Regions from separate parts of the Flavobacterium sp. N502540 genome, predicted to be linked through region 2. Evidence: riboswitches for the same ligand, from Rfam matches in the RefSeq annotation. Region 2 holds a riboswitch; each other region holds the start of a gene.
The links. A riboswitch is a leader RNA that binds a small molecule or an ion and turns the genes downstream of it on or off. The one in region 2 is predicted to bind cobalamin.
Positions count from the first base shown of each region.

Region 1: it holds a riboswitch for cobalamin, as region 2 does, so the genes downstream of both, OLM58_RS18330 (cell surface protein) here and OLM58_RS03110 (TonB-dependent receptor plug domain-containing protein) in region 2, are expected to answer to the same signal.
Region 3: it holds a riboswitch for cobalamin, as region 2 does, so the genes downstream of both, OLM58_RS01405 (TonB-dependent receptor) here and OLM58_RS03110 (TonB-dependent receptor plug domain-containing protein) in region 2, are expected to answer to the same signal.

Region 1 is NZ_CP110012.1:4,370,722-4,372,999, forward strand. It holds cobalamin riboswitch at 161-364, shown strand; gene OLM58_RS18330 (cell surface protein) at 827-2,116, shown strand; gene OLM58_RS18335 (hypothetical protein) at 2,160-2,278, shown strand, end outside.
Region 2 is NZ_CP110012.1:676,222-678,499, reverse strand. It holds gene OLM58_RS03110 (TonB-dependent receptor plug domain-containing protein) at 1-838, opposite strand, end outside; cobalamin riboswitch at 865-1,069, opposite strand; gene cobC (alpha-ribazole phosphatase) at 1,137-1,670, opposite strand; gene OLM58_RS03100 (adenosylcobinamide-GDP ribazoletransferase) at 1,655-2,278, opposite strand, start outside.
Region 3 is NZ_CP110012.1:310,216-312,493, forward strand. It holds gene OLM58_RS01405 (TonB-dependent receptor) at 1-1,125, opposite strand, end outside; cobalamin riboswitch at 1,240-1,441, opposite strand; gene OLM58_RS01410 (beta-ketoacyl-ACP synthase III) at 1,884-2,278, shown strand, end outside.

The sequences.
Region 1 (2,278 bases), 1.7 Mb from region 2:
AAAAGAGCGTGTTGTAAAAGTCGTTTAAGACGAAATAAGTTTGTAACATAAAGTTGTTCATGCAAGAGAAATAATATTTTAATACTAAAATCCCGGATCAATTGATAATGTGCATCTGCAATTTTTTATTTAGAATTACTCTATTGTAAAAGATAATTATATATTTGCGCCAGATTTTGGTCTGTTTTTTCTTAAGAAAAAATGGTTAAAAGGGAATCAGGTGTAAATCCTGAACAGACCCGCTACTGTAAGTTCTATGCAAGTCTTTAAACATTACTAATGCCATTGCCCCGCTTTTCGGGATGAGAAGGTTGTTTTAAAGATGGAACAAGTCAGGAGACCTGCCACAATCACATAGTTTAAGACTTTCGTGGAATAAAGTTGAAGAACAATAAACGAACCTGTCATTTTTTATGACGGGATTCTTCCTTATTGCGTTTTTAATTAGTACATCCCGGAGTTTTCTTAATTCATTTAGTGATGTATCATACAAAAAGAGAATTCTTATTTATTGTTATCATTTTTGCTTCTATTCTGCTTCAGTCGGAAGTGTTGTACAGTTGCTTTTTCTCTCTGAGAGAATCACTTCTGAAAAAGAAATCCGTATCGAGTCTGGCTTTTTGGAATGCATCATCTGTCAGGCTTTTGTCTTATTTTAATTCTGTTCCAATAAAAAATCAGTACAATTCCAGAGGTATTTGGCGGTGCCGGATTGTGTACGTTTATAAGGATAACATTGCTCTCTATTGAAGACTTTAATTAAAACTTCTTTTGTTATTTCTTCAATTTCTTCTGCTTTTACCACTACCCACCAAAACAATACCACATGTACCACAATATTTTCAAAAACTGCCGATCCTTATTGTTGTTTATTGCAGTACTCTCATTAACCAATTGTTCTGATGATAATGCATCAAATGAAAATAGCAATCCGACGCCTGTTAGTTCAGATTTAACTTTTAGCGCGCAGAGATTTACAATTGTGGCCCTGAATCCAACAATCAATGTAGGAACAGAAGCTACATACAATTGGAGTGTTACAAAAGCACCTTCAGAAAGTTATGCACTAAGTACTATTACAGCAAAGGAACTTTTATTTGCGGCAGCAGAAGCAGGAGTCTATGAATTGGCCGTTACTGTAAATGACAAAGGAAGTGTACAAACTCAAAAAGTAGTCGTTACCGTTACAAAAGAAACGAAGGAGTACAAAACCTACATTTCAAAAGTATTTGAATTTAAACCGGCTCCCGGGCAGTTTGTAAACGATCTGCCTATTGCTAATGACGGAGATACTTCTGAAAGAATTTTATCAAGAGCCAATACTTATCTGGCCAAGAAAAATGGGGATCTGGTTTCATTGGGGGCTTTTGGTGGTTATGTTGTTTTTGGATTCGATCATACCATTGTTAATGTTAAAGGCAAACGTGATTTTAGAATTTTGGGCAATGCTTTCTGGGCAGAGGCTAATCCAAATCCGAACAGTACCATGCGCGGCGGAAGCAGTGAAGCAGGAATAATCATGGTAGCTTACGATAAAAATAAAAACGGACTTCCAGACGATCAGTGGTACGAGATAGAAGGCGGTGGACATAAAATGCCAAAAACGATTCAGCATTATGAAATAACGTATTACCGACCTGATCCCAATAAAATTCCGGTGTCGGGTGGAACTACGGGTACAGTAGGTTTCGTTGATATGGAATATATTTTATGGAAAGACAATCAGGGGAAAAGTGGTTATCTGGTACAAAATAATGCTTACAATCATTCTTTAGATTACTGGCCAAAATGGCTTAAAGATCAATCTTCTATCACTTATAAAGGAACAAGATTGCCCGATAACGCAGTAGATGAAAGCGGAACGGGAAGTTATTTTGTACAATATGCTTTTTTATACGGATATGCAGATAATGCTCCAAACAATGATGACGATTCAGGAATAGATATTAACTGGGCTGTGGACGAAAAGGGAAACAAAGTAATGCTTCCTGGGATCGATTTTGTGAAAGTGTACAATGGCCTTAATCAGCAGGCGGGCTGGCTCGGAGAAACTTCGACAGAAATAATGGGGGCGACAGATTTGCATCTTTCAGGAGAAAGCATTCCTACGCGCTAACCCATTCAAAAATGTATTAAACTAAATTATTATATCAGGAATTATGAAAAAAAACTTTGCCCATTTATTATTATTGGCTTTTGCGGCGGCATTTACCGGATGCACCGATGACGATAAAAATGATGCCAACACCGGAGAAGGACTCGTCGTACCAATAGCAGT
Region 2 (2,278 bases):
TGCCAAAATCACCATCATATTCCAATAAGTTCCGATTAAAACCATTTACATATTTACTTTTAGTTTCAGATTCCGAAACTAATGAGGTATTTCGGTCTGTATTTGAAGTTTGGGTATACAGCTTAAAACTGTTTTTGGCATCGATTTTATATCCTGCATTGGCACTTAGGGTAATAACATCATATTGACCGTTTTGATTCCAGCGCTGTTCGCCTTTCCAGTTGTATTGGTTCAGATATTTATAATCGTTTGTAGAACTGTTTTTGGAAAAACCAATTTGAGTACTCCATTTTTTATTAGAGATACTTGTTTTATAATTAATTCCGATAGTGTTGAAACTTCCGTAATCAAGTCTTAAATTGTTTTCAAATTTATTGTAAAAGGCGAGATCTGTATTCAAGTGTACGGTTCCTCCAACGGCTCCGCTGCCATAAATAACACTTCCTCCTCCTGCTTTTACACTAATAGAATTATAATCGGATCCGGAAATGGTATTAAAATCAGTACTTCCGTTCATTTGGGAATTAATGTTAATTCCGTTCCAGATTACAGCCGTTTGCGATGATGTTGTACCTCTAAAAGCAACTGTAGAAAGCATTCCACGGCCGTACTCTTTAAAATAAATGGTCGAATTGAAGTTTAATAAATCCGTTAATAAGGCTTCATTTTTGCCAATAACAGAATCATTTAGTTTTAAAACCGATTGTGAATTGGAGTATTTTTTAAGATTAGCATCAGAAACGACAACCGTTTTAAGTTTCGTAATAGAATCGTTCTGCGCCACAGTAATCTGGCACAACAATAAGAAACAAAGAGCAAAAAGTTTTTTCAAAGTCATAATTTCTACACTCTTTTTCCCGAGAGCTCGATATTGATTACAAAGGCAGGTCTCCTGGCTTGCGTCTTGTTGTTTACCTTCCCATTCGTCAGCGCGAGCAGTGGTTTTGTAGTTAACAACAAGCATTCTTTTTCAGAACAAAGCTTACAGTTGCGGGTACAGCTCAAGATTTATTACTTGATTCCCTTTTAATGTGTATGAATGAACACAACCTTAATTTTCTGCAAAGATAAAGTTAAAATTATTGAATTTTCAAATTTGTTTTCGTTTTAGAGAGGGATTCTGAACAAATGATCATTTAAATCATTATTTTAATAACCTGTCCGAACGCTACTTTATTGGTAAAAGCGTCTTTTAGGGGTAATCCAGACTGATGACATAAAATACTTCTGATCACACCTGCATGTGAGACAATGACTACAGGAGCTGTCTGGTTGAAAACATAATCTTCTAAAAACGTACCCACTCTTTCATGAAGTGTTGTAAAAGACTCCCCATTTGTGACTTGCGTGGTGACAAAATCTTCCATCCAGGGATTAAGTTCTTCCGCAGGAATTGCATCCCAGTTTTTCAATTCCCAATCGCCAAAATTCATTTCCATTAGACGATCGTCGGTAATGAAGGAAACGGGGTTTATCGTATTCTGAATGTATTGGGCCAGTAGGATACAACGTTTCAATGGACTTGAAAAGAGTAGGGCCTCAGAAGGTAATTGCGAGACAATATCCTTAAAGATTTCTTCGAATGGAACAGCCAAATCTACATCAGTCTGACCGTAGCAGATTCCTTTTTCGCAGATTGTTTCGGTATGACGAACTAGATAAATTTCCATATCAGAAGAATGCTTAAATAATAAATAACTTCGCAAACCTGTTGCGTTGCTCCCAGGCAGTCACCCGTATAACCATCAATCCATTTTTGGAAATAGCGGGCTAAAAAATAACGCATGATGAATACCGGAATAATTGCCAAAAGAAATTCAGATTGAAAAAATGAAAGTACCAATAATGGAATTAGTCCGAAGAAGAACGAACCTGTAATTTCTTTCCAACTGTGTTTTTTAGCTATAGGTTTACTTTTACTCGTCGCATCATCGCGGGAGTATTCGTGAGTAAAAATAATAGATATCGCTGCCAGACGACTTAAGGAATGAGCCGAAATGAATAGGAGGAAAATTAGAAAAATGTTATTAGTAAAAAGGGAAATGGATTCTGAAAGCAGTTTAAATTTTAATAGAAATAGTAAAACTAAACCAACCGCTCCGTAAGCTCCAATCGCACTGTCTTTCATGATAAGCAGAATTTTTTCTTTGGTCCAGCCGCCACCAAAACCATCACAGACATCGGCAAAACCGTCTTCATGAAAAGCTCCCGTGGTTAATATTGAGGCGATAATTGCCAAAAGTACCGCGGTTTCGGTCGACAGAAAGAATGAAAAGAG
Region 3 (2,278 bases), 370 kb from region 2:
TTTTCTGGTCGCATTAAGACGGTTGTACTGAAAATCGGTCGACAACGAAACGTCCCAAGTGGGTAGAATCTTGTACAGATTGACTGCTGAAAAATAATATTCCTGTTGGTAATAACTATCGTCAGATTGGGCGCCTTCGGTAACCACTTCACCCAGTACATTGGTGGTGTCTCTGGCTACATAATGGGTATAATCATAGGCATATTTTGCTTTAGCCTGAAATTTATATCTTTCGCTAAGGTCTTTTATAAAAGTACCCTGCGCAAAAAAATTCTTGTCGTACTGTCTAAAACCATCCGAAAACTTATTTTCTACAATAGCGCCCGGTGCTCCTCTTTCGGAACCGTAATAATACACTTTGGCATCCCAGGTACCGTTCTTCATTTTCCCGTACAGACCAGACTCGAAACGAAATGCTTCTATATCGCTATTGTGTCTCGTAGCTGAGGTATCGTAAGCCACAGTACCGTCAAGATTGTTTCTTTTGTATCTGAATTTGTATTCTCCGTTAGATTTTATGTATTCAGAACTGGCACTCCAACTTAGTTTATCACTTAATTTCTGCTCCAACCTGAAAGAAAGATCATTGTAATTGATAGACATGGTTTTATAACGCACTAAGAAATTGGTCTTTTTGTTATTCTCAAAAACAGGCCGTTTGGTGCGCAAATAAATAGTAGAAGCAGCTGCAAAGTCTTTGGCCGACTGAAATATTTCGCTCTTCTGACCATTATACATGGTGAGAGATTCCATATCGTCGAGGGAGTATTTTCCTAAATCCGTAACTCCGTTCTGTGCATTTCCTAACTGAATTCCGTCATAAAAAACACCCACGTGATGTGTTCCCATGTTACGTACATCCACCGTTTTAAGTCCGCCCAAACCGCCATAATCCTTGATTTGTACTCCGGCAAAATAACGAAGTGCATCGGCAACATTGTGGCTGGCTAAATTTTCAAGCAGTATTCCTGAGAGGTTTTGTACGGGAATCACTTCCTGATAAGGTTTTGCTTTTAACAGTACTTCTTTCAAAACCTTCAGACTGTCCTTAGTAGTCTGCGAGTGAAGTACGAGGGGAGCTAACAATACGAAAAGAAATAAAAGTAATTTTCTGGTCTTACACATCACTGATTTAATTAAATAAACTTCGGGATGTGATCGTCAAAAAAGCAATAAGGCAGGATCCCATTAAAAAATAACAGGTCCGTTTATTGTTGTTCAACTTTATTCCACGAAAGTCTTAAACTATGTGATTCCGGCAGGTCTCCTGACTTGTTCCATCTTTAAACAGCCTTCTCATCCCGCAAAGCGGGGCAATGGCATGAGTAACGTTAAAGACTTTTACAGAACTTACAGTAGCGGGTCTGTTCAGGATTTACACCTGATTCCCTTTTAACTGTTTTCTCTAAAGAAAAAACAGACCTGAATCTGGCCGTAAAGATAGAATTATCTTTATAAAAACAAGAGTTAATTAGTTCATATTACACTTTTGACAATGAATGAGACCAAATCTCATTCATTCATTAAAAGAATGCTATCTTAAACATTCTTTACTTTTTTAAATCGAACCGTAACAAAAAAACATTTTTGCGACCAATAACAAGTTCAGTTGGATTGCTTTTTCATAAACATTGAAGAACTGAAACAAAATCATTCAAAACAGGATTTGATTTTATTAATAATGAAGTGAAACAGAAATATTAAAAGTAAATTAACAAATCCCGAGATTTTTGCATCTTTATATTTGTTAAATTGCGCCCCTGTAAATGAAGATGCCCCTCGTACTACATATTCTTCGAAAAACTCTTGTAAAATGGACTGGAGAAAGGTTTTGGGCCGAAAGTCAAAATTAAAAGAACACTAAAAGAGAAACAAAAAATTCAATGAATACAACAAAGGCTTCCATTATTGCTATTGGAGGATATGTACCGGAAACGGTTTTAAGCAATACTGATTTAGAAAAAAGAATAGATACAACAGATGAGTGGATTACCTCTCGAACAGGCATAAAAGAAAGAAGAATATTGGATGACCCGGCACTGGCAACCTCAGATATGGCTTCTTTCGCCATTAAAGATCTAATAAAAAATTATGATATAAATCCTCTGGATATTGATTGTCTGATACTAGCAACATCAACACCCGATCATATTCTTACTCCCGCTGCCAGTTTGGTATGCGAAAAAGCAGGACTGAAAAGTGCCTGGGGATTTGACCTTAACGCTGCCTGCAGCGGCTTTTTATATGCACTTTCCGTAGGTGCAAGCTTTATTGAAAG